DNA from 2 places in the Stenotrophomonas sp. P5_B8 genome. Region 1 is predicted to be linked to the other one. Evidence: riboswitches for the same ligand, from Rfam matches in the RefSeq annotation. Region 1 holds a riboswitch; the other holds the start of a gene.
The links. Region 1 has a riboswitch for glycine ahead of ACXJKH_RS02390 (trimeric intracellular cation channel family protein). Riboswitches for the same ligand answer to the same signal wherever they lie in the genome.

Region 1 (6,289 bases):
CGCGCGCGTGGGGCCGTCGAAGCTGCCCTTGGGCAGGTTGACGTTGGCCGCGCCCACCGCCGTGCGGATGCTGGCCATGCTCAGCCCGTTGGCGGCCAGCGCCGAGGGATTCACCTGGATCCGCACCGCCGGGCGCTGGCCGCCGGCCAGGCTGACCAGGCCCACGCCCGGCAACTGCGACAGCCGCTGGGCCATGCGCGTATCCACCAGGTCATGCACCTGCGGCAGCGACAGCCCCTGCGAGGTCACCGCCAGCGTCAGGATCGGGGTATCGGCCGGGTTGACCTTGCGGTACACCGGCGGCACCGGCAGGTCGTCGGGCAGGAAGCTGTCGGCGGCATTGATGGCCGCCTGCACTTCCTGCTCGGCCACGCCGAGGGCGACCTGCAGCGAGAACTGCAGGGTGATCACCGATGCGCCACCGGAGCTGGTCGAAGACATCTGCTTCAGCCCGGGAATCTGCCCGAGCTGGCGCTCCAGCGGTGCGGTCACCGCGCTGGTGGTCACCCCCGGGCTGGCGCCGGGATACAGCGTGGTGACCTGGATGATCGGATAGTCCACCTGCGGCAGCGCCGCCACCGGCAACAGCCGGTACGCCATCACCCCGGACAGCAGCAGCGCCACCATCAGCAGCGTGGTGGCTACCGGGCGCTCGATGAAGACACGCGACAGGTTCATGCCTCGGTCCGCGGCGGATCCTGGCTGACCACCTCTACCTTGGCGCCTTCGCGCAGGCCATCGATGCCCTCCACCACCACCCGCTCGCCGGCCTTGAGCCCTTCGCGCACCGACACGCGCTCACCCTCGGCCGGGCCCAGCACCACGTTGCGCAGGTGCGAGGTGTTGTCCGCGGCGATCACGTACACGTAGTTGCCCTTGCTGCCGAACTGCACCGCCGCATTGGGGATCACCAGCGCATCGGCACTGCTCACCTGCAGGCGGATGTTGACGAACTGGTTGGGAAACAGTGCCTCGTCGGCGTTGGCGAACTGCGCGCGCAGCTTCAGCGTGCCGGTGGCGGTATCGATGCGGTTGTCCAGACTGGACAGCACGCCCCCGCCCAACGACTGGCGCTCTTCGCGATCCCACGCTTCCACGCGCAGTTCCGGCGCGGCGCGCACGGCGGCCACCACGGCCGGCAGGTCCGGCTCGGGCACGGTGAACAGCACGCTGATCGGCGTGGTCTGGGTGATGGTGGCCAGCGGTTCGGTATCGCTGCTGCGCACCAGGTTGCCGACGTCCACGTTGCGCAGGCCCATGCGGCCCGCAACCGGTGCGGTGATGCGGGTGTACTGCAACTGCAGGCGCGCTTCATCGACCGCGGCCTGGTCGGTCTGGCGACGACCCTGCAGCTGGCGCACCTTGCTCTGCTGGTCGCTCAGGTCCTGCGCGGAGACGAAGTGCCTGCGCTGCAGTTCTTCATAGCGTTTGAGCTGGGCCTGGGCGTTGTCCAGCTCGGCCAGGTTCTGCTGCTGGGTGCCCAGCGCACGCGACAGCGCCACCTGGTAGGCGCGCGGATCGATCTCGGCGATCAGGGCGCCGGCCTTGACGTGCTCGCCCTCGCGGAACGACAGCCGCAGCAGTTCGCCATCCACGCGGCTGCGCAGGCTCACCGTGTGCAACGGGGTGACGGTGCCCAGCGCCTTCAGGCGTACCACCAGGTCCTCGCGTACGACGGTGGCCACGCGGACGGGCGTGGCGGCAGCGGCAGGCGCCGCGTCGGCGGCCGGTGCCGGCGCGAGCACGCGCCAGGCGATGGCGGCGGCGGCCAGCACGGCCACGACCAACAGCGGTTTGAACAGACGACGGGAACGCGAGGGCAGCGGGGCAGACATGGGGCATCCTGCGCGTGCGCCATACGGCGAACGCGTCCATGGTTTACCGGCCCGTGGGGGCAGGCGGGGCGAAGTGGGGTTGTCTGGCGGGGCCGCTGGTCGAATGCCGCAGCGTGGCTGGATGCCGACCCGGGAGGGTCGGGGGCGTCATGTTACCGCGTGCGGCAGTCTGCGCTCACATGCCCTTGGTCATGGGATGCAATGAACGCTGCGGTACCGACCGTTGGCCGGTACAAGGTCGCCCGGCCAACGGCCGGGCGCTACAGGTGCATTGAACGTTCCGTTCAATGCACCTCGTCGCGGTAGACGAACTTGGGCATTTCCCAGTTGAAGTGGATCGCCAGCAGGCGCAGCAGGAAGCCACCGCCCAGGCACCACAGCGTGGCCGCATTGAGCGACACGCCCAGTTCCAGCAGGCCCAAGTAGGCCGCGCCGGTGAACAGCGTGATCACCGCATACAGTTCCTTCTGGAAGATCAGCGGCACCTCGTTGCACAGTACATCGCGCAGCACGCCGCCGAAGGCGCCGGTCAGCATCCCGGAGATCAGCACGATCGGTGCGGCGTGGCCGGCCTCGCGCGCCACCGCGCAGCCGATCAGGGTGAAACAGATCAGCCCGAGTCCGTCCAGCACCAGGAAGGTGCGGCGGAAGTGGTGCATCCAGCGCGCCACCCAGGTGGCGATCAAGGCCGCGCAGATGGTGAAGCCCAGGTACTCCGGGTGTTTCACCCAGCCCAGCGGGTAGTGGCCCAGCACGATGTCGCGCAGCGAGCCGCCGCCGAGCGCGGTGACGCAGGCGATGATCACCACGCCGAACAGGTCCATGCGCCGCCGCCCGGCCGACAGTGCGCCGGTCATGGCTTCGGCGGAAATGGCGATGAGGTAAATCAGGGAGAGCAGCATGGCGGGAACTCCGGGCAACGGCAGGCGAGGACGGAACCACGCACACCACACGCCAGCGCAGGGCACTGTCGTGGGATGGGATTCCGTTGCCGCTCCCGCTGTCCTTTTGCCTGAGAGTTCAGTGGCCAAGGCCACGTGCCCCTTCGGCGGGTCATTGAAGACCTCTCTCCAGATCGGCGTGTCGGATGCATGGTTGGTGGCTGTGCAGCCACCGGCCTGAGCGATTATGGGAGCCTGCGCCTTCGGCGGGCGCCAGCGCGGCGCCTCTCTCCTGCATCCGGGCCGGATTCTAGCAGCCAGCGACCCCGCGCCGGTGGATAATCCCGGTATGCCCGCTGAACCCGCCCCCTGGTACGTCTACCTGCTGGAATGCCGCAACGGCAGCTACTACGCCGGCATCAGCAACGACGTGGCGGCCCGCTTCCAGGCCCATGTGGACGGCAAGGGGGCCAAATACACCCGCGCCAATCCGCCGGTGAAGCTGCTGGCGATGCGCGCCTACCCGGACCGCGCCACCGCCTCCAAGGCCGAATGGCAGCTCAAGCGCCAGCCGCGGGCGCGCAAGCTGGCGTGGCTGCAGGCGGTGGAATCGGCGTAGCGCCGGACGCTGCGGGCCGCGCGTCGCTTGTTCGCGTGTTCGCCGCCGACATACCATCGTGCATCTGCCGGTGATCGGCCTGCTGAACCCCTGGAGTGCCATGTCCCGCGACCTGATCCTGTACCCGGAAGACGAAAACGGCGATGTGCTGTGGAACATGCTGCAGGACGGTGATGACCTGTCGATTCCCCGCGAGGTGGATTTCGCGCTGATCTTCCCCACCGAAGACGTGGCCATTGCCTTTGCCGTGCACCTGCTCAAGAACGAACAGAAGGTGTCCTTCGCCCGCTACGAAGGCAACGACGAGTTCCCCTGGCAGATCCTGGTGCACCCGCTGATGGTGCCGACCCACCACAACATCGCCGGCTTCGAAGGCCTGCTGGGTACCGAAGCCATTCCCTACAGCGGACGGCTGGATGGGTGGGGGTGCGTTTCGCAGGGCTGACGCCCTTCAGCACGCCACGTACTGCACGCGACCCCGCCCTTCATTCGCGCACCTGCCGGAGAGCACCGATGTCCGCCCTGTTCCTGATCCTTGCCGCCGCCGCAACCGCCCCGCCCGCCGCAATCGTTCCGGATCCGGCCACGCTGGCGGCCATCGAGGCGACCTGTTTCGATTACGTGGACGGCCAGCTCGAAGCCGATCCACAGCGCGTCGCACGTTCGCTGCACCCGGACCTAGCCAAGCGCGCCATCCTGGGGGATACCCCGGACGAGCGGCTCGGGCTGCGGCGGATGTCCAAGGAAGAGCTGGTCGGGCTGACCCGGCAGGGCGCTCTGAAAACGCCGAAGGAGCAGTGGAACCGCAGCTGCCGGGTGCTGGACGTGACCGGCAACGCCGCCTCGGTGCGGCTGGAAACGCCATGGTTCGTGGACTATTTCCACATGGGCCGTTTCGGCGCGCGTTGGGTCATCGTCAATGCGCTGTGGTACAGCAAGCCGAAGCAATGAGCCCGTCCAGTGTCACCGAACAACCTCGCACATTCCGGGCAAGCGTTACATCCTGATCATCGCGATGACGTCTCATCCGGATCGGGCGCAGACGGGATGGCCTTCCTCCGCCGATCCTCACGGTCATCCCCGAAAATGATCCGCGCGCTGCGCTGGTAGCTCCAGTATGCCACCGCCCAGTTAAGCAGCACCACGATGCGGTTGCGGAAGCCGATCAGGAAGAACACGTGCGCGGCCAGCCAGAACCACCAGGCCAGCACGCCGGACAACTGCAGCCTGCCCAGGTGCACGATCGCGGCCATGCGCCCGATCGTGGCCAGGTTGCCGAAGTCCTGGTACTTGAACGGCCCGGGCGCGGGCTTGTTCTCCAACCGTGCGCGGATGATCGCCGCCACATGCTTGCCCATCTGCTTGGCCGCAGGCGCCACGCCGGGCACCGGCCGGCCGTCGGCCTGGCTGAGCGCGGCCAGGTCGCCGGCGACGAAGATTTCCGGATGGCCGTCCAGGGTGAGGTCTGGCTGCACCGGCACGCGGCCGGCGCGGTCCAGCTGGACGTCCAACGTGCGCGCCAGCGGCGAGGCGGCCACGCCGGCAGCCCACACCACGGTGCGCGCGGGGACGAAGTGATCGCCGAGCTGGAAGCCATCGCTGTTGATGTCGCTGACCGGCGTACCGGTGAGTACTTCCACGCCCAGTTTTTCCAGCTGGCGGCGGGCCTTGAGCGAGAGCACCTCGGGGAAGGTCGACAGCACGCGCGGACCGGCTTCCACCAGCCGCACCTTGGCGCTGGCCGGGTCGATGTGGCGGAATTCATTGCGCAGCGTGTGCCGGGCGATCTCGGCCAGGGTGCCGGCCAGCTCGACGCCGGTCGGGCCACCGCCCACTACCGCGAAGCTGAGCCAAGCCGCCTTGCGCGCCGGATCGGGCTCGGCCTCGGCGCGCTCGAAGGCGAGCAGCAGCTTGCGGCGCAGTGCAAGCGCATCGTCCAGGGTCTTCAGGCCGGGCGCATCGGCGGCCCATTCGTCGTGGCCGAAGTAGGCGTGCGTGGCACCAGTGCACAGCATGAGAGTGTCGTAGCCGAGGTGGCTGCCGTCGGCCAGGATGATCTGGCGGGAGTCCTTGTCGATCGCGGTGACTTCGCCCAGGCGCACTTCCACATTGCGCTGGTCGCCGAGGATGTGGCGCAGCGGCGCGGCGATGTCCGGCGCGGACAGCCCGGCGGTGGCAACCTGGTACAGCAGCGGCTGGAACAGATGGTGGTTGCGGCGGTCCACCAGGGTGATGCGGATGCGCGCGCCGGCCAAGGCGCGCGTGGCCCAGAGGCCGGCGAAACCACCACCGATGATGACAAGGTGGGGCAGGGGATCGCGGGTCATGCAGGGACTCCTTGGGGGCCGGCCGTCCGGCCCATGGGGGACATGGTCGACGCGTTCTATCGTCGCACGTGAAGCGGAACATTCACGTGGATGACAGATACTGGGTTCAGGGGCCGTCGCGCTTGCCGGCGGCCATGTCCTGAGTGCCGTGGAGGCTGAGATGACCGAGCCGGAAAAGCGCATCGCGTTGCTGATCGATGCCGACAACGCGCCCTCGTCGAAGATCGACGTGGTGCTGGCCGAAGTGGCGCGCTACGGCGTGGCCAACGTGCGCCGCGCCTACGGCAACTGGAAGAGTCCGTCGCTGAAAGGCTGGGAATCGGTGCTGCATGCCTACGCGATCCGGCCGATCCAGCAGTTCGCCTACAGCCGCGGCAAGAACGCCTCGGACATGGCCATGGTGATCGATGCGATGGACATGCTGTACGCCCGCAACCTGGATGGGTTTGCGATCGTATCCAGCGATGCGGACTTCACCCCGTTGGTGATGCGCCTGCTCACCGACGGGGTCAAGGTGTACGGCTTCGGGGAAAAGAAAACCCCCGAACCGTTCGTCAATGCCTGCTCCAAGTTCACTTACCTGGAAGCGCTCGGGCAGGACCTGGCTGCCGACGTGGAGGTGGAGCA
Region 2 (5,085 bases), on a different contig from region 1:
AGGCAGCCACGCATGGCGTGGCTCTACCCGGATGAACGGTTGCATTGTGGGAATGACGAGGCCGCGGGGATCCGAACGCCGCGCTCAGGAATGCGCAGGACGCTTCAGGCTGGCGGCAAGTTCCACCTTGAACTGCTCGAAATCCTTGCCGTCGGCCGTTGCTTCGGCATGCGCGGCATCCTTCAGGGCGTCCGAGTAGACCAGGCGTACCGGCGTGCCCTGACGCTCGTGCAGTTCGGCGGCCTGCATGATCAGCGCCAGCACGCGCGCCGCGCTCGGGGTCTGGCCGGCGATGCGGCCATCCATGCCCAGTACCCACTCGCCGTCGCGGCGGACGATGCCGGCCAGCAGCGTGCGCTGCTGGTCACGCAGCTCGGCATGCGGCTCCACCGGCGGGGTGGCGGCCTGCTCGCGGTTGGCAGCCTGGGTTTCGCGGCGCCGGCGGATGTCGCGGCGCAGTTTGGAGGTGGTCGACATCTGGAACGTCCGGACTGCATCAAAGCGCAAAGGATACCGCACGGGCCCGGCCGGGCCCGTTGAGGGCCGCCGCCCGGCTCGGTCCCGCACCTTGCCGTGGCGCCGATAGCCCATGACGGTGATGGCCTGCCGATCGATGCCGCAGCCCTGACCAGGTGCCGCCGGATCGCCAGCACCACGCCGGCCACGCCCGCGTCGCCCGCCATCGTAGCGTGCGCGTGCGCTTATTCGATCGGCGTCAGCACGTCACGGCGGCGCTCGCAGTGCCGCTCCCAGTACCAGAAGCTGCCACCGATGGCGAAGAAGCCCGCGTAGCCCAAGGCCAGGTGCAGCGGGCTGCTGCTGAGCATCGGCGAAACCACGCCGGCCACCACGGTGTTGATCATCAGCTGGATGAACATCTGCATCGAGGAGGCCAGGCCGCGCTGATGCGGGTACATGTCCAGCACGGCGAGCGCCAGGATCGGGAAGATCAAGGCCATGCCGACGCCGCCCAGGAAAATCGGCATCACCGCCCACGGCAGCGCGATCTGCGGTACCGATACCACGTAGCCGACGTTCAGCAGCGCCGAGACGGCGCACAACGCAAACCCGATCGCGATCTGCCGCTGCGCCACGATCCGCCCGGCCATGCGGCCGGACAGGAACGAGCCCACGGTCATGCCGCCGATGGTGGGGATGAACAACCAGGCAAAGCCGCCCTCGCCCAGCTTGAGGTGTTGCATCACAAACACCGGTGCCGAGGCGATGTACAGGAAGATGCCGGAGAAATTGAACGCGCCTGCCGCGGCCAGGCGCAGCAGGCGCGGGTTGGAGCCCATCCGCACATAGCTGCGCAGCAGTTCGCGCATCGACAGCGGCGTGCGCGCTTGGACCGGGTGGGTTTCCGGCAGCCATTTGCCGGTGGCCAGCAGCAGCACCACGCCGAACAGCACCAGGAACCAGAAGATCAGCGGCCAGTCGCCGCCGCCGAGCAGGATCCAGCCGCCGATGATCGGCGCGATGGCCGGGGCGACGCCGAAGATCATCGACACCTGGCTCATCAGACGCTGCGCGTCGGCACCGTGGTACAGATCGCGGATCACTGCGCGGCCGACGATCACCCCGACCCCGGCGGTGACGCCCTGCAGCGCACGGAACACCAGCAGCGTGGTCATGTCGCGCGACAGCGCGCAGCCGATCGAGGCGCCGATGAACAGCACCAGCCCGCCGATGATCACCCGCTTGCGTCCGAACGCATCGGACAACGGGCCGTGCGCCAGGCTCATCAGGCCGTAGAACAGCAGGTACACGCTGATGGTCTGCTGCACGGCCACCTGGTCGACCTGCATGCGGTCGCCGAGCAGCAGGAAGGCCGGGAAAATGGTATCGATCGAGAACGGACCGAACATCGCCAGGCCTGCGAGCAGCAGGGCAAGGCGGCGGGTCGAGGGTGAGGCGGGCGTCATGCGGTCTTCCGTCTGGGCCGTGCGCACTGCACGGCGGGCGCAAGCCCGGAACGGGCGGCACCAGATGAATACGAGGGTCCGATGATGATAGGCCTTTGTACCGCCGGGCACCATCGCCGGAGGCCCGAGAGGGGCGCCCATACCACCCCGTATTCATGTGCCATGGGGACGCAGCAGAGAAAGCCGCTGGGCTATAATTGGCGGGCACCATGGTGGGAGAAGCGGACACCCGCTGCCGAAGGCGCAACGCCCGTAATCGCTCAGGCCCGATACCACCCGTACCAAAACTCTGGAGAGACCGGCCCATTGCCGGCGCCGAAGGGGCACGAAGCACGCAGATGCGCGCTTTTAAACTCTCAGGCAAAAGGACAGAGGGGCACCCAGGAAGACCGCAAGGTCCGGTGGATCGCTGTCGCCCGCGACACGCCCTGGCCCCGGCTGCCTTCCGAACGTGCGTGCCCACTCTTCGAGATGCCAGCCATGTCCCAGAACACTCCTTCCCTGCGCGAGCTTGAACACAGCCACGCGTTCGTCGAACGCCACATCGGCCCCAACGACGCTGAAATCGCGCAGATGCTCGACGTGGTCGGCCACGCCTCGCTGGACGCGCTGACCGATGCGATCGTCCCGGCCGGAATCAAGTCGCCGGCCCCGCTGGACCTGCCCGAGTCGCTGACCGAAGTGCAGGCACTGGCCAAGATCCGCGCCATCGCCGACAAGAACCAGGTGTTCCGCACCTTCATCGGCCAGGGCTACTACGGCACGCTGACCCCGAACGTCATCCTGCGCAACGTGCTGGAAAACCCGGCGTGGTACACCGCCTACACCCCGTACCAGGCCGAGATTTCGCAGGGCCGCATGGAAGCGCTAATCAACTTCCAGACCCTGTGCGCCGACCTGACCGGCATGGAGATCGCCAACGCCTCGCTGCTGGATGAAGCCACCGCCGCCGCTGAAGCGATGACCCTGGCCAAGCGTTCGGCCAAGTCCAAGTCCGACACCTTCTTCGTGCACGACGCCGTGCACCCGCAGACGCTGGAACTGCTGCGCACCCGCGCCGAGCCGATGGGCATCGTGCTGCGCGTGGGCACCCCGGCCGAGGCGATGGAGGCCGAAGCCTATGGGGTGCTGCTGCAGTACCCGGACACCTTCGGCCATATCGGCGACTACAAGGCGCTGGCCGATGCCGTGCACGCCCGTGGCGGCCTGGTCGCGGTGGCGACCGACCTGCTCGCGCTGACCCTGATCGCCGCCCCCGGCGAATGGGGCGCGGACATCGTGGTCGGCAACTCGCAGCGTTTCGGCGTGCCGTTTGGTTTCGGTGGCCCGCATGCCGCCTTCATGGCCTGCCGCGACGCCTACAAGCGCTCGATGCCGGGCCGCCTGATCGGCGTCTCGGTGGACGCGCAGGGCAATGCCGCCTACCGCCTGACCCTGCAGACGCGCGAGCAGCATATCCGCCGTGAGAAGGCCACTTCCAACATCTGCACCGCGCAGGTGCTGCTGGCGGTGATGGCCTCGATGTATGCCGTGTACCACGGCCCGGAAGGTCTGACCCGCATCGCCCGCCGCACCCATCGCCTGGCCGCGATCCTGGCCAGCGCACTGCGCGCTGCCGGCGTCAATGTGGGCGAGCATTTCTTCGACACCCTGCACGTCAAGGACGTCGACGCCAAGGCGATCCACGCCAAGGCCGCGGCCGCACGCATCAACCTGCGTGCGATCGACAGCGATGCGGTCGGCATCAGCCTGGATGAAACCGCGACCCGCGCCGACATCGTCGCGCTCGGCCAGCTGTTCGGTGCCACGGTCGATGTGGACGCGCTGGACGCGGCCACCGCCGATGCGTTGCCGGCCGGCCTGGTGCGCACCAGCGACTTCCTGACCCACCCGGTGTTCAACACCCACCACAGCGAACACGAACTGCTGCGTTACCTGCGTTCGCTGGCGGACAAGGACCTGGCGATGGATCGCACCATGATCCCGCTGGGCAGCTGCACCATGAAGCTCAACGCCACCGCCGAGATGATCCCGGTGACCTGGCCGGAGTTCGCCAACATCCATCCGCTGGCCCCGGCCGACCAGGCCACCGGTTACAAGGAACTGATCGACGGACTGGAAGCGATGCTGGTGGAATGCACCGGCTACGACGCGGTCAGCCTGCAGCCGAACTCCGGCGCGCAGGGCGAGTACGCCGGCCTGCTGGCGATCCGCGCCTACCACCGCTCGCGCGGTGAGGGCCATCGCGACGTCTGCCTGATCCCGGATTCGGCGCACGGCACCAACCCGGCCTCGGCACAGATGTGCGGCATGAAGGTCGTGGTGACCAAGACCGATGCCAACGGCAACGTCGATCTGGACGACATCCGCGTCAACGCGGAGAAGTACAGCGACCGCCTGGCCGCGCTGATGATCACCTACCCGTCCACGCACGGCGTGTTCGAGGAAGAGGTGGTGGAGATCTGCGAAATCGTGCACAAGCACGGCGGCCAGGTGTACACCGACGGCGCCAACATGAACGCCCTGGTCGGCGTGGCCAAGCCCGGCAAGTGGGGCTCGGACGTGTCGCACCTGAACCTGCACAAGACCTTCTGCATCCCGCACGGCGGCGGCGGCCCGGGCGTGGGCCCGTGTGCGGTCAAGTCGCACCTGGCGCCGTTCCTGCCCAAGGTGCTGGGCGGCGAAGGCGATGTCGGCATGGTCAGCGCGGCCAGCTTCGGCAGCGCCTCGATCCTGCCGATCAGCTGGATGTACATCACCCTGATGGGCACCGCCGGCCTGCGCAAGGCCACCCAGGTCGCGCTGCTCAACGCCAACTACATCGCCAAGCGCCTGGCCCCGCACTTCAAGACCCTGTACACCGGCCGCAATGGCCTGGTGGCACATGAGTGCATCCTGGACGTGCGTCCGCTGGAGAAGACCTCCGGCATCGGCGCTGAGGACGTGGCCAAGCGCCTCATCGACTTCGGCTTCCACGCCCCGACGCTGAGCTTCCCGGTCGCCGGCACGCTGATGGTGGAACCGACCGAGAGCGAATCGCTGCACGAGCTGGACCGCTTCATCAACGCGATGATCCAGATCCGCGAGGAAATCGCCGCCATCGAAGACGGCCGCCTGGACCGCGAGGACAACCCGCTCAAGCACGCCCCGCACACCGCCA

Region 2: linked by a shared signal. The riboswitch ahead of gcvP (aminomethyl-transferring glycine dehydrogenase) and the one ahead of ACXJKH_RS02390 (trimeric intracellular cation channel family protein) in region 1 are both predicted to bind glycine.

The regions. Positions count from the first base shown of each region.
Region 1 covers NZ_JBFULO010000021.1:6,264-12,552, reverse strand. Annotated here, with positions in the region: gene ACXJKH_RS02400 (MdtB/MuxB family multidrug efflux RND transporter permease subunit) at 1-678, opposite strand, end outside; gene ACXJKH_RS02395 (MdtA/MuxA family multidrug efflux RND transporter periplasmic adaptor subunit) at 675-1,835, opposite strand; gene ACXJKH_RS02390 (trimeric intracellular cation channel family protein) at 2,120-2,737, opposite strand; glycine riboswitch at 2,828-2,919, opposite strand; glycine riboswitch at 2,928-3,021, opposite strand; gene ACXJKH_RS02385 (GIY-YIG nuclease family protein) at 3,066-3,335, shown strand; gene ACXJKH_RS02380 (ribonuclease E inhibitor RraB) at 3,436-3,780, shown strand; gene ACXJKH_RS02375 (nuclear transport factor 2 family protein) at 3,849-4,286, shown strand; gene ACXJKH_RS02370 (NAD(P)/FAD-dependent oxidoreductase) at 4,343-5,662, opposite strand; gene ACXJKH_RS02365 (NYN domain-containing protein) at 5,823-6,289, shown strand, end outside.
Region 2 covers NZ_JBFULO010000239.1:153-5,237, forward strand. Annotated here, with positions in the region: gene ACXJKH_RS13225 (hypothetical protein) at 85-477, opposite strand; gene ACXJKH_RS13230 (multidrug effflux MFS transporter) at 702-1,925, opposite strand; glycine riboswitch at 2,205-2,307, shown strand; gene gcvP (aminomethyl-transferring glycine dehydrogenase) at 2,406-5,085, shown strand, end outside.